DNA from 2 places in the Streptomyces sp. NBC_00344 genome. Region 2 is predicted to be linked to the other one. Evidence: riboswitches for the same ligand, from Rfam matches in the RefSeq annotation. Region 2 holds a riboswitch; the other holds the start of a gene.
The links. Region 2 has a riboswitch for S-adenosylmethionine ahead of OHS16_RS23480 (aminotransferase class V-fold PLP-dependent enzyme). Riboswitches for the same ligand answer to the same signal wherever they lie in the genome.

Region 1 (7,315 bases), 1.4 Mb from region 2:
ACCGCGGCTGAATGTATCTGCCCAACTGCCCTCTGCAACAGGTCAATCGGACGAGAATTCTGGGATTGGCCGAACGCCCCATTGGGCGGATTCCTCAGGATTCTCGGGCAAGTCGGGCCGGGCAAACGGCACTTACGACGCAAAGGGCTTCACTACTTTGTCCGCACCTTGTCGCGATCTCATATGCACGGGGCATGAACAGCGAAGGGGACTACCCCAACTCTACCGCGCTCAACCACACAGAATTACCCCCTCCGCTTCTCTTGCGGAGGGGGTAATCAGGGTGACCGTGCGGCGCCGGAAGAGCACCAGGAGAGGCTGTCAGCCGCCGGCGACGGCCGGAATGATCGAGACGCCCGCACCGTCCGGCGTTGCCGTCTCCAGACCCTGCTCGAAGCGCACGTCGTCGTCGTTGACGTACACGTTCACGAAGCGGCGCAGCTTGCCCTGGTCGTCCAGGACGCGGGCCGCGATGCCGGTGTGGTTCTTCTCCAGGTCGGAGATGACCTCGGCGAGAGTGCCGCCGTCGGCGGCGACCTCGGCCTGGCCGCCCGTGTAGGTGCGGAGGATGGTGGGGATACGGACCTTGACGCTCATACGGATTACCTTCCAGGAGACCGGGGAGTGGGCGGGACGGGGGGATTCAGCTCGCGGCCAGTCCGGCCTCGCGGAACGCGTCCAGGGTCGGGCGGATCGTCGCGGTGGGACCGGACGTCGGCGCGACGGCGTCCAGGGTCTTGAGGCCGTCACCGGTGTTCAGGACCACGGTGGACAGCGCCGGGTCCAGCAGACCCGCCTCGAGCAGCTTCTTGGTCACTCCGACGGTCACACCGCCCGCGGTCTCCGCGAAGATGCCCTCGGTACGGGCCAGCAGCTTGATCGCGTCGACGATCTGCTCGTCGTTGACGTCCTCGACCGCGCCGCCGGTGCGCCGGGCGATGTCCAGGACGTACGGGCCGTCCGCCGGGTTGCCGATGGCGAGGGACTTGGCGATCGTGTTCGGCTTCTGCGGCCTGACGACGTCGTGCCCGGCCTTGTAGGCGGTGGAGACCGGGGAGCAGCCCTCGGCCTGCGCACCGAAGATCCGGTAGGGCTTGTCCTCGACGAGACCGAGCTTGATCAGCTCCTGCAGACCCTTGTCGATCTTCGTCAGCTGGGAGCCCGACGCGATGGGGATGACGATCTGGTCCGGAAGCCGCCAGCCGAGCTGCTCGCAGATCTCGTAGGCCAGCGTCTTGGAACCCTCGCCGTAGTACGGGCGGAGGTTGACGTTGACGAAGCCCCAGCCCTCTCCGATCGGGTCGCCGATGAGCTCGGAGCAGAAGCGGTTCACGTCGTCGTAGTTGCCCTCGATGCCGACCAGCTCACCGCCGTACACCGCGGCCATCACGACCTTGCCCTGCTCCAGGTCGTGCGGGATGAACACGCAGGAGCGGAATCCGGAGCGGGCGGCGGCGGCGCCGACGGCGCCGGCCAGGTTACCGGTGGAGGAGCAGGAGAGGGTGGTGAAGCCGAAGGCGCGGGCGGCCTCGACGGCGATCGCGACGACACGGTCCTTGAAGGAGTGCGTCGGGTTGCCGGAGTCGTCCTTGATGTGCAGACCACCGGTGATACCGAGCTCACGGGCCAGGTTGTCGGCCTTGACCAGCTTGGTGAAGCCCGGGTTCAGATTGGGCTGGGACGCCACGTCGGCGGGGACGGGCAGCAGCGGGGCGTAGCGCCAGATGTTGTCGGGCCCGGCCTCGATGCGCTTCTTCAGCTCGTCGGGAGAGCCGCTCGGCAGGTCGTAGGCGACTTCGAGCGGCCCGAAACAGGAGGCGCAGGCGAAGATCGGTCCGAGGGCGAAACGCTCTCCGCACTCGCGGCAGGAAAGCGCCGCGGCGGGTCCGAGATCGACGGATCCGGCGGTGCTGGTGGTTTCGGCGACAGTCTGAGCAGCCATGGTGGCGAGGTCCCTTTCTCCTCATCTTCCTCGCGACGTACTTCGCCGCGAGACGGAATTGGCACCTTCCCCACCATGACCTCGCGGTCGGCGGAAGGTTGCCGGGACTTCAACGGGCCGTTCCCTCAGTCCCTCTGGATGAGCGCTGTGACACCGGCCAGGAGGCCCGTGTATTTGTTGTCGTACTCAACCGCGTACTGACCCCCGGCATGCGACGGTCATCCGCGTTGTTCAAGACTGTAACCGAAGGCCGGAACGATTGAGAGAGTCGTCCGCACCGCGAGATGACAGTCGGACAAGCCGCTGCCGCGGCGGGCACACCGAGGAGACACCCCGTGCTGGATGAGGTGGAACGCTGGCTGACCAGGCGTTCCTGGTCAGCTGCCGACCGACCGCTGGACCAGCTGGCTGCCGCCAAGCGTGGCACCAAGGTGAGTGTGGTGCTCCCGGCGCTGAACGAGGAGGCGACAGTCGGTGAGATCGTCGCGACCATCAGGCGGGACCTGATGGAGGCCGTACCGCTCGTCGACGAACTGGTCGTGATCGACTCGGGCTCCACCGACCGTACGGCCGAGGTCGCCGCGGCGGCGGGCGCCCGCGTGGTGCACCGGGACACCGTTCTGCCCCGGATAGCGGCGGTGCCGGGCAAGGGCGAGGTGCTGTGGCGCTCCCTCCTGGTGACAAGCGGTGAGATCGTTTGCTTCATCGACGCCGACCTCAAGGACTTCTCGGCGGATTTCGTGTCCGGCATCGTGGGGCCACTGCTGACCGATCCTGATGTGCACTTCGTCAAGGCGATGTACGACCGTCCGCTGGGCGAGACCCCCGGGCAGGGCGGCCGGGTGACCGAGCTGGTGGCCCGTCCGCTGCTCAATCTGCACTGGCCGCAGCTGGCCGGATTCGTTCAGCCGCTGGGCGGCGAGTACGCCGTCCGGCGTGAGCTTCTCGAACAGCTGCCCTTCCCTGTCGGATACGGCGTGGAGCTCGGCCTGCTCGTCGACGCCCTGCACACGGTGGGTCTCGACGCGCTGGCCCAGGTCGACGTCGGCTCACGCCGGCACCGCCACCAGGACGGTCTGGCGCTGGGCCGGATGGCTGCCGCGATCTACCGGACCGCGCAGCTGCGGCTCTCCCGGGGCCATCTGGTGCGTCCCGCGCTCACCCAGTTCGAACGCGGACCAGGCGGGTTCGTGCCGCGCACGCATCCGGTGGACACCGAGGAGCGGCCGCCGATGCGGGAGCTCGCGGAGTACGAGGCCCGCCGCGCCGCCTGAAAATCCGGGCCGTCCGGCGTTTGAGGCCATCTTCGAGCCGCACGTTTATGCGCCGCGGCCACGGGCTAAGTTCGCCCCATGGCCTCTCCGCACCGTGCAAACGTCCTGGTCGCCTCCAACCGGGGCCCCGTTTCGTACAGCCTGGACGAGGACGGCGGTCTCGAAGCAAAACGCGGCGGGGGCGGGCTGGTCTCGGGGCTTTCGGCGATCGGGGCCGACGCGGACTCGCTGTGGGTGTGCGCCGCGCTCGGCGACGGTGACCGCGAGGCGGTGCGGCGCGGGGTCGGTGAGACGGGTGTGCGGATGCTCGACATCGACGCCTCCGTGCACGCCGCCGCGTACAACGGCATCGCCAACTCCGTGCTGTGGTTCGTCCATCACATGCTGTACCAGACACCGCTCGAGCCGGTATTCGACGCGGAGTTCCGGCAGCAGTGGGAGGACTTCCGCACCTACAACAGGGCGTTCGCCGACGCGCTCGCCGCTGAGGCCGCCGACGGCGCTTCGGTGCTGGTGCAGGACTACCACTTGGCGCTGGTGCCCGGAATGCTGCGCGAACTCCGCCCCGACCTGCGGATCGGCCACTTCTCGCACACCCCCTGGGCACCCGTCGACTACTTCCGGCTGCTGCCCGACGACATCGGCGAGGAGTTGCTGCGCGGCATCCTGGGCGCCGACCGGGCCGCGTTCCTGACCCGGCGCTGGGCCGACGCCTTCACCGGCTGCTGCGCGGAGGTGCTCGGAGGTACCGGCAGCACGGCCATCGGGGTGCACGGACTGGGCGCCGACGCGGACTTCCTGCGGGCGCGGTCCCACGAAAAGGACGTGGACGGGCGCATGGCGGAACTGCGCGAGCAGATCGGCGGCAGCGGCGACCGGCGGACCATCGTCCGGGTGGACCGCACGGAACTCTCCAAGAACATCGTGCGCGGTCTGCTCGCCTACCGGGAACTGCTCGACACCCGGCCGGAGTGGCGCGGCCGGGTGGTGCACATCGCCCTCGCCTACCCGTCGCGCCAGGACCTCACGGTCTACCGCGACTACATGGCGGAGGTGCGGCGGGTCGCCGACGAGATCAACTCCCGCTACGGCAGCGCCGACTGGACCCCGGTCGTGATGCACCTCAAGGACGACTTCGCCCGCTCGCTCGCCGCCTACCGGCTGGCGGACGTCGCCCTGGTCAACCCGATCCGGGACGGGATGAACCTGGTCGCCAAGGAGGTCCCCGTGGTGTCGGACCTCGGGTGCGCGCTGGTGCTCTCCCGTGAGGCGGGCGCATACGAAGAGCTCGGCCGGGACGCGGTCACGGTGAACCCGTACGACGTGTCGGGCACCGCTGCCGCTCTGCACGAAGCGCTCACCATGCCGGACGCGGAGCGCGCCGAGCGCACCGAGCGGCTGGCCGCGGCCGCCACCGCGCTGCCCCCGCAGCAGTGGTTCATCGACCAGCTGCACGCACTGGCCGGGGCTACGGACTGACCACGCGCGCCAGCTCCGCCAGGAACGCGGCGACCGCGCCGGGGCCCGGCAGCGGCAGGTCGGCCCTGGCCGCGAGTTCGGGGACCTCATTGTCCCCGCTGCACACCAGCAGCCCCGGTACGCCCTCCGAGCGGAGCTTCCCGACCGCGTCGAACGCGGGCAGGTCGCCGAGGTCGTCCCCGGCGTAGACGACTGATCCGGCGCCCACCTCGCGCACGTACTCGGTCAGCGCGACGCCCTTGTCGACGCCGGGCGGCCGCAGCTCCAGGACCATCCGGCCCGGCTCCACGATCAGCCCGTGCCGTGCGGCGAGTACGGCCAGCGGCTGCCGGAGGGCTTCGAAGGCGGCCCGGGGGTCGGTGGCCCTGCGCGTGTGGACGGCGATCGCCTGGCCCTTGTCCTCGATCCAGGTACCGCGCCAGGCACCGATGCCGTCCAGGTACCCGGGAAGTCCGGCGCGGACCGCCGCGACGCCCGGATGCGGCGCCGGGGCGTTGACGGCGCCGCTGACGGCGTCCCAGCGCTCGGCACCGTAGTGGCCGAGGACCACGAGATGTTCCAGGCCGGACACTCCGGCGAAGCCGCCGTACCGTACGGCGACCCCTGCCGGGCGGCCCGTCACCACAGCGACGGATGCGACCCGCGGGGCGAGCGCGGCGAGGGCGGGGACCACATCCGGGTGGGCACGGGCCTGCTCGGGGTCCGGCACGATATCGGCGAGGGTTCCGTCGAAGTCGAGGGCCACGACGGCTTTTTCCGGCCTGGCCAGAAAAGCGGCGAGGCCTTCGCGGCCCGCTGCGGTGGCGGGGGTCGGCAGGGTGTTCGATGGGCTGCCCATGGTGCGACCTTAGCCGTGCGCGGCGGGCCCGGCACGGGCAACGGGGCAGCCGCCCGCCGGAGCTACCGCCGCTCGCGCCGCGCGTCCCGCACCCGTCGCAACCGGTTGACGGTGACGGGATCGTGCGCCAGCGCCCTCTCGTCGTCGAGGAGGGAGTTCAGGAGCTGGTAGTAGCGGACCGGCGAGATGCCCAGCTGCTCGCGTATCGCGCGTTCCTTGGCGCCGGGCCCGGGCCACGCCCGCCGTTCGACGGCGAGCACCGCTCGGTCCCGCTCGGGGAGCGGCGCGGGGCCCCGGGTCTCGTCGCCAGTCATATCAGTCAACGTACTGGGGAGCCGCCGGAGCGGGCTACTCCGCGCTCTGTGCGGCCGATGCGGTGTTCTGGATCTGGTTGAGGACGCTCTCGGGGTTGCCGTCGGGCTGGACGGCCTTGCCGATCTGCTTCTTGATCGTGTCGCTGACCTGCGCCCAGGACGTCTTGCCGACCGGCGGCAGCTGCGAGGTGGGCAGCTCGTCCAGGAACTTCTTCAGCTCCTTGTGCTTCGGGTCGTCGGAGAGCTTGTCCGACGCCGAGACGGTCGGCGGCAACAGGTCGTATGTGGTGGCGAACTCCAGGACGTTGCGGTCATTGAAGACGTAGTCGAGGAACTTCCCGATCTGCGCACGGTGGCCGTTCTGCCTGAACCCCATGATCCAGTCGGAGACGCCCATGGTGGTCTTGGCCGTGCCGTTGATGCCGGGCATCGGGACCTTGCCGACCTTGATGCCCTTGTCCTCGGCCTGCTGCATCAGCTGCGGGTGACCGTTGAGCATGCCGACCTGGCCCTTGGTGAACGCGGCGAAGGCGTCCTTGCGGTCGAGTTGCCCGGGTGTCACCGGACCGACCAGATCCTTGCCGACGAGGTGCGTCTTCAGCCAGTCGAGGGTCTTGATGTTCTGCGGCGAGTTGATGGTGTACGTGCCGACACCGTCGGTGTAGCCGTCACCGCCGCTGAGCAGCCACATCTGCGTCTCGGCCTGGGCCTCTTCGCTGCCGAGCGGGAGCGCGTACGGGTACTTCACGCCGCGCGCCTTGAGCACCGAGGCGTCCGACGCCAGCTGGTCCCAGGTCTTCGGCGGGGTGAGGCCGGCCGCGTCGAACAGCTTCTCGTTGTAGAAGAGCAGCCGGGTGGACGCGACGAACGGCATGCCGTACTGCTTGCGGTCCTGCTCGCCGGCGTCGGCGAGCGGGCCGAGGAAGTTGGCCTGCACGGGTATGGAGAGCAGGTCGTCGGCGCTGTAGAGCTTGCCCTGGGCCGCGTAGTCGGCGTACGCGCCGATCTGCGCGATGTCGGGGGCGTGGCCCGCCTTCACCATCTTGGCGACCTCGGAGTCCACGACCTTCCAGGACAGCACCTTCACATCGACCTTGATGCCGGGGTTGTTGTTCTCGAAAGTGCTGATCACGCCGTCCCAGTACTTCTGGGTCGAGTCGCCGTCGTTGGGGTCGTAGTTCGCGACCACCATGCTCAGGGTGGCGTCGCCGGCCGAGGATCCGCCGTCGCTGCCACAGCCGGAAAGACCTGCCGTCATCCCGAGCGCGGCGATTCCCGCGGTCAGTCCCATCAAGCGGCGCTGCACAGCCCTTTACCCACCCTTGTGTTCCAGTCGGTCCCCCGTGACGTCCTGTCGCAATAGGCTGCGATTTTTCCTCACGTCCCCCCACAAGGTCTACACCACACGGGTCTCGCTTCTGCAACGCACCCCCACACATCGCGCCGTCCTGGTCAACACCCGTTCATT
Region 2 (7,315 bases):
CGACGATGCCCCAGCAGAACAAGCAGGACATCATCGCGTACATCAAGACCGTCAACGGCGACAACTCCGCAAGCGCGGGCGGCCTCAAGCTGGGCGGCCTCGGTCCGGTCAGTGAGGGTCTCTTCGGCTGGGTCTTCGGACTCGGTGCGCTGATCGCAGTTGCCATCTGGGTCGCGGCCCACACCGCTAAGGCCAAGAAGTCATGAGTAGCAATAAGAATTCCGAAGAGACCCTGCCGAGTGAGCAGGCCACCGACCAGGCCGACGCCGGTGCGGTGGAGCGTGCGGACGATCCGTTCGCCGACCCGGGCCTGCCGGCCCACCGGCAGCGCGTCCAGGACATCGACGAACGGGCAGCCAGGCGCTCCGAGCGTGCGGTCGCCTTCCTGTTCACGCTCTCGATGCTGGCGACGATCGCGTTCATCGCGTCCTACGTGATCTTCCCGGTCGACAAGATCGTCTTCATCTTCCCGTTCGGTCACGTGAGTGCGCTCAACTTCTCCCTGGGTCTGACCCTCGGCGTCGCGCTCTTCACCATCGGCGCGGGCGCGGTCCACTGGGCCCGCACCCTGATGTCGGACGTCGAAACGGCGGCCGAACGTCACCCGATCGAGGCCGAGCCCGAAGTCAGGGCCCAGGTCATGGCCGACTTCGCGGAAGGTGCGGCGGAGTCCGGCTTCGGCCGGCGCAAGCTGATCCGCAACACACTGTTCGGTGCGATGGCCATGGTGCCGCTCGCCGGCGTGGTGCTGCTCCGCGACCTCGGTCCGCTGCCCGAGAAGAAGCTCCGCAAGACGCTGTGGGCCAAGGGCAAGGTCCTCATCAACATGAACACCAACGAGCCGCTGCGTCCTGAGGACGTCGCCGTCGGTTCGCTGACGTTCGCCATGCCCGAGGGTCTGGAAGAGAGCGCGGAGGACTTCCAGACGCAGATCGCCAAGGCCGCCCTGATGATCGTCCGTATCCAGCCGGAGAACATCAAGGACAAGAAGGAGCGCGAGTGGGCCCACGAGGGCATCGTCGCGTTCTCGAAGATCTGCACCCATGTCGGCTGCCCGATCAGCCTGTACGAGCAGCAGACGCATCACGTGCTCTGCCCGTGCCACCAGTCCACCTTCGACCTGTCCGACGGCGCCCGCGTCATCTTCGGCCCGGCCGGCCACGCCCTTCCGCAGCTGCGGATCGGTGTGAACGGCGAGGGTAACCTCGAAGCGCTCGGCGACTTCGCAGAGCCCGTCGGTCCTGCCTTCTGGGAGCGCGGATGAGCACCGTGACGGATACACAGCGCAAAGCGCCCGCCGGCGAGCGGATGGCCGACTGGGCGGACGGCCGCCTGGGCATCTACGGCCTGGCCAAGTCCAACATGCGCAAGATCTTCCCGGACCACTGGTCCTTCATGCTGGGCGAGATCTGCCTCTACAGCTTCATCATCATCATCCTCACGGGTGTGTATCTGACGCTGTTCTTCCACCCGAGCATGAACGAGGTCGTCTACGACGGCCCGTACGTACCGCTGCAGGGTGTGCGGATGTCCGAGGCCTACGCCTCGACCATGCACATCAGCTTCGAGGTCCGCGGCGGTCTGCTCATCCGGCAGATCCACCACTGGGCCGCCCTGGTCTTCCTGGCCGGCATGCTCGTGCACATGATGCGCGTGTTCTTTACGGGCGCGTTCCGCAAGCCGCGCGAGGTCAACTGGCTGTTCGGCTTCCTGCTGCTGGTGCTCGGCATGTTCACCGGGTTCACCGGTTACTCGCTGCCGGACGACCTGCTCTCCGGTACGGGTGTGCGGTTCATGGAGGGCGTCATGCTCTCCATCCCGGTGGTCGGCTCCTACGCCTCGATGTTCCTGTACGGCGGTGAGTTCCCCGGCGGCGACTTCGTCGCCCGGTTCTACTCGGTGCACGTGCTGCTGCTGCCCGGGATCATGCTGGGGCTGCTGGTGGGACACCTGATCCTGGTCTTCTACCACAAGCACACGCAGTTCGCGGGCCCCGGCAAGACGAACAAGAACGTCGTCGGCATGCCGCTGCTGCCGGTCTACATGGCGAAGGCCGGAGGCTTCTTCTTCCTGGTCTTCGGTGTCATCGCGATCATCGCGGGAATCGCCTCCATCAACCCGATCTGGGAGATGGGCCCCTACCGCCCGGACCAGGTGTCCACCGGCGCCCAGCCCGACTGGTACATGGGCTTCTCCGAGGGTCTGGTCCGCATCATGCCGGGCTGGGAGATCAACGCCTGGGGGCACACCCTGGTACTGGGTGTGTTCATCCCGATCGTGGTCTTCCCGCTGGTCCTGGTCATCATCGGTGTCTATCCCTTCATCGAGTCCTGGATCACCGGCGACAAGCGCGAGCACCACATCCTGGACCGCCCGCGCAACGCCCCGACACGCACCGCGTTCGGTGTCGCCTGGCTGACCCTGTACGCGATCCTGCTCGTCGGTGGCGGCAACGACCTCTGGGCCACGCACTTCCACCTGTCGATCAACTCGATCACGTGGTTCGTGCGGATCGGAATGTTCGTCGGTCCGGTCCTGGCGTTCATCGCCACCAAGCGGTTCTGCATCGGTCTGCAGCGCCGCGACCGGGACAAGGTGCTGCACGGACGTGAGTCCGGTGTCATCAAGCGCCTGCCGCACGGTGAGTTCGTCGAGATCCACGAACCGCTCGGTCCCGGTCAGCTGCACTCGCTCACCGCGCACGAGCAGTACAAGCCGCTCGAGATCGGCCCGACGGTCGACGAGAACGGTGTCGAACGCAAGGTGTCCCGTCTCACCAGGCTGCGCGCCAAGCTGAGCCAGGGATACTTCGGCGAGCACCACCAGATCCAGAAGCCCACCGCGGAGGAGTACAAGGAGATCACCAGCGGCCACGGCCATCACTGATCGCCTGACCTGAAACAGGTCGCCACGGCAGGAGCCCCGTCCATTCGATGGACGGGGCTCTTTGCCGTCCCCAGGGCTGGATAAGGTGGGACCATCCCTTTCGGCTGTGGACCCAGGAGTGGACCATGAACGTTGTGACCCCGGTCGGCGGCGACAGCGTGGCGGCATACTCCTGGCCCGGTGTCATCGACTCCCTGCTCGCGGGCACCGACCAGAGCGCCGATGCCACCGCCTGGGCAATGGACCGCATCATGAGCGGAGAGGCCACCGGCGCACAGATCGCGGGCTTCATGGTGGCGCTACGGGCCAAGGGCGAGACGGTCACAGAGATCAGTGGCATGGTGCGCACCATGTACGAGCACGCCAGGCTCATCGAGGTGCCCGGCCCCAGCGTGGACATCGTCGGCACCGGCGGTGACGGCTCCAGCACGGTGAACATCTCGACCATGTCGTCGATCGTGGTGGCGGGCACCGGCGCGAAGGTGGTCAAGCACGGCAACCGCGCGGCCTCGTCGAGGAGCGGCGCATCCGACGTTCTGGAGAAGCTCGGCGTCAATCTGGACCTCACCCCGCAGAGGGTCACCGAGGTCGCCGAAGAGGCAGGGATCACCTTCTGCTTCGCGGTGAAGTTCCACCCCGCGCTGCGGTACGTGGCGGCCGCACGGCGCGAGCTGGGCATCCGCACCACCTTCAACTTCCTGGGGCCGCTCACCAACCCGGCGAAGGTGCGGGCCCAGGCCACCGGTGTGGCCGACGCACGGGTGGCGCCCATCGTGGCGGGTGTACTGGCCGAGCGGGGCTCGTCCGCGCTGGTCTTCCGGGGCGACGACGGACTCGACGAGCTGACCACCACCGCCACGTCCAGGGTGTGGATCGTGGCGGACGGCGTGGTGCGCGAGGAGCCCTTCGATCCCCGCGATGTCGGCATCGGCCTGGTCCCTGTGGAGGCACTGCGTGGCGCCGACGCCTCGTACAACGCGGACGTCGCCCGTCGGCTGCTGGCCGGCGAGACCGGCCCGGTGCGCGATGCGGTGCTGCTGAACTCGGCGGCGGCGCTGGTCGCGCTGAACCCGGGTGCGGGCTCGCTGAACGAACAGATCGCGGCGGGGCTCGAGCAGGCTGCCGAGTCGATCGACTCGGGCGCCGCCCGCGGCGCGCTGGAGAGATGGGTCGCGGCGAGCAACGCGTGAACCCCCGCCGGGTACGGCGAGCAACGCGTGAACCCCCGCCGGGTACGGCGAGCGACGCGTGAACCCCCGCCGGGTACGGCGAGCGACGCGTGAACCCCCGCCGGTCATGGCGGGCGGTGACGGCACAGCAGGGCGCGGTCCGCATTGCGGACCGCGCCTTGCGCGTTCCGCGGCGTGTGGCAAGATGCTCTCAGGTCATGAGTGACAGCGACTACGGCCCCAGCCCGCTGTCCGGCAACCCTCCGTCCGTGGCGGGGTGCCCTGGGTGAAGACCTGGCCGTGGACAGCAGAGTCCGCGGCAAGCGCGGATCCCTCGCCAGGGATCCTGGTCGTCGAGGGAGTTCTTCCGTGGTTCAGCGAATGCGATAGGGCAGTAGCCCCCTTCTCCGCACACCCTTTCCGCACTGCCCCGCGCCCACCGTCGGGTGGCCCGCGCAGTGAATTCGCCTGCCCTTTCCGGGAGTTCGCCATGTCTGTCCCCACCGCTGCCGTCGACCGTTCGGTTTGTGCCCCGCTGCCCGTCCTGGGACGGGATGTACGGGTTCCCCTCGTCACCGGTGGCGAGGTCGACTACGCCGCGCTGGACTACGCGGCGAGCGCTCCGGCCCTGCAGCGGGTCTGGGACGACGTGGCCGCCTACGCCCCGTACTACGGCAGTGTGCACCGCGGCGCCGGCTACCTCTCACAGCTGTCCACCGACCTCTTCGAGAACAGCCGTACCGCCGTCGCCGAATTCCTCGGCTGCCGGGAGGGTGACCAGGTGGTGTTCACCCGGTCGACCACCGACTCACTCAACCTGCTGGCCGCGGTACTGCCCGCGGACTGCCAGGTCTTCGTCTTCGAGACCGAGCACCATGCCTCGCTGCTGCCCTGGCGCGGTGCCGATGTGACCTACCTGGACGCGCCGCGCACCCCGCAGCAGGCCGTCGGGATCCTGGAGCGCGCACTCGCGGGCCGCGGTACCTCGCCGTCCGGGTCGACCGTGCCCGCGCTGGTCTGTGTCACTGGCGCTTCGAACGTCACCGGTGAGCACTGGCCCGTGCGGGAACTTGCGGCTGCCGCTCACGCACATGGTGCCCGGGTGGTGCTGGACGCCGCCCAGCTCGCCCCGCACCACCCGGTGGACATCGCGGACCTGGACGTCGACTGGGTGGCCTTCTCCGGGCACAAGCTGTACGCGCCCTTCGGCTCCGGGGTCCTGGCGGGCCGTTCGGACTGGCTGCAGGAGGCGGAGCCGTATCTCGCGGGTGGCGGGGCGTCCCGCCAGGTCACCCGGCGGGCCGATGGCGGTGTGGACGTCGAGTGGCACACCACGGCCGCCCGTCACGAGGCCGGCTCGCCCAACGTCATCGGGGTGTACTCCATCGCCGCCGCCTGCCGGGCACTCACCGACGCCGGCTTCGACTCCCTGGTCGAGCGCGAGCAGTCGCTGGTCACCAAGGTCCTCGACGGCCTCGGGGAGGTGGACGCCGTGAAGGTGCTCTCGCTCTTCGGCGACGACGTCCCGCGCGTCGGTGTCATCTCGTTCGTGGTCGACGGCTGGAACAGCTCGCACTTCGCGGCCGCGCTCTCGGCCGAGTACGGCATCGGCGTCCGCGACGGACTGTTCTGCGCGCACCCGCTGGTACGCACACTGCTCGGCGGCGACCCGCAGGACCAGGGGGAGTGCGGCGCACCCGATGGTGAGCCCGGCGAGCGCTCGCTCAACGCCATCCGGGTGAGCTTCGGCGCCGGTACGCCGGACGAGCACGTGGAGCGTTTCGTGACCGCGGTCAAGGAGCTGGTGCGCGACGGCGCCCGCTGGAACTACCGTACGGAGAACGGCCGTTGCGTGCCGGCCGTCTGAGCGGTTCGGCCCTCGGCCACCCCGGCGGCCGAGGGCGCGCTCATGCGTCGAGCCCGATGGCGAAGGCCGCTTCCAGGTCGTGCTGGGAGTAGGTGCGGAACGCCACGTGCGTGTCGGTGGCCTCGACACCCGGGATCTTGCTGATCCGGCCGGGGATGATGTCGGCGAGATCGTCGTGGCGGGCCACCCGGACCAGTGCGATCAGGTCGTACGTGCCGGTGACGGAGTAGACCTCGCTGACGCTCTCCAGTGCGGCGAGCGATTCCGCGATCTCGGGAATCCGGTCCACGCTTGTCTTGATGAGCACGATCGCGGTGATCACGGTTTGCTTTCTCCCTCGGTGGCCGTCGCTGGGGCCTTCACTCTAGTCGTACGCCGGTACCGCGCCGTGGCGTAGAGGAACCCCAGCGAGAACCCCGCCAGATGCGCCGTGTAGGCGACCCCGGGGCCGGTTCCGCTCTGCCGGCCGGCGGCGAGCCACTGGAGGGCGAACCAGAAGACCAGCACGATCCAGGCGGGGAAGCGCAGCGGCACGAACAGCAGAAACGGGAAGACGCTGGTGACCCTGGCCTTCGGGAAGAGACTGAGGAAGGCGCCCAGCACGGCCGAGATCGCGCCCGACGCCCCGACCAGGGTCTGGTCCGACGCGGAGTGCGTCAGCGCGAAGGCGGCCAGCGCGGCCCAGCCGCCGGCCAGGTAGAACACCGCGAAGTGCAGGCGCCCCATGCGTTCCTCGGCCATGGCCCCGAAGACGTAGAGGAACAGCATGTTGCCGAGCAGGTGCACCCAGCCGGCGTGGACGAACAGAGCGGTGAACGGGGTGAGCAGCGCCGCGGATGAGCCGCTCATCAGTTCGGCGGGGATCACCCCCCAGTGCTCGAAGTAGGAGCTCTGGGCGGCGAGGAGCCTCTCTCCCGTGCCGTATCCGGGGCTGAGGCCGGAGACCGGGCTGACGAGGAAGAACAGGCAGCAGAGACCGATCAGGCCGTAGGTCACCAGGGGCCCCCGGAATGCTTCCCGCCGCTTGAGCATGCACAGAGCATGGCTTAACGGGCGTGAATGGGGCAGAGCGCCTCGCCGGAGCCCTTGCGGTGTCGACCGGTCCTCCCGTCGGGGCAGGTGCAAGGCCGTAGGGTTACGGGGAGTACATCCGCAGTTCGATGGCGCACCGCGAACCACGCAGGACAAACAAGAGGACGGCACTATGACGACGGTTCCCATGCCGACCGCCGGTACCCGGTGGCGCTGCACGCTCTGTGGCAATCTCACGCGTTTCGATGTGACCCGCTCGTCGAAGGTTGTCGAGTACATGCATCTCGACCTGGCCGGTGAGCCCAAGGTCGAAGAACGCGAGGTGGTCAGTGAGACCATCGAGTCGGTGCGCTGCCGCTGG

Region 1: another riboswitch for S-adenosylmethionine. It lies ahead of thrC (threonine synthase); the one in region 2 lies ahead of OHS16_RS23480 (aminotransferase class V-fold PLP-dependent enzyme).

The regions. Positions count from the first base shown of each region.
Region 1 covers NZ_CP107996.1:3,841,072-3,848,386, reverse strand. The annotation lists gene OHS16_RS17385 (MoaD/ThiS family protein) at 322-597, opposite strand; gene thrC (threonine synthase) at 644-1,942, opposite strand; SAM riboswitch class I at 1,961-2,087, opposite strand; gene OHS16_RS17375 (glucosyl-3-phosphoglycerate synthase) at 2,278-3,216, shown strand; gene OHS16_RS17370 (alpha,alpha-trehalose-phosphate synthase (UDP-forming)) at 3,295-4,695, shown strand; gene otsB (trehalose-phosphatase) at 4,685-5,533, opposite strand; gene OHS16_RS17360 (DUF3263 domain-containing protein) at 5,596-5,847, opposite strand; gene OHS16_RS17355 (extracellular solute-binding protein) at 5,882-7,153, opposite strand.
Region 2 covers NZ_CP107996.1:5,202,287-5,209,601, forward strand. The annotation lists gene qcrC (cytochrome bc1 complex diheme cytochrome c subunit) at 1-206, shown strand, start outside; gene qcrA (cytochrome bc1 complex Rieske iron-sulfur subunit) at 203-1,264, shown strand; gene qcrB (cytochrome bc1 complex cytochrome b subunit) at 1,261-2,886, shown strand; gene trpD (anthranilate phosphoribosyltransferase) at 3,012-4,076, shown strand; SAM riboswitch class IV at 4,270-4,387, shown strand; gene OHS16_RS23480 (aminotransferase class V-fold PLP-dependent enzyme) at 4,546-5,922, shown strand; gene OHS16_RS23485 (Lrp/AsnC family transcriptional regulator) at 5,963-6,244, opposite strand; gene OHS16_RS23490 (rhomboid family intramembrane serine protease) at 6,241-6,954, opposite strand; gene OHS16_RS23495 (hypothetical protein) at 7,127-7,315, shown strand, end outside.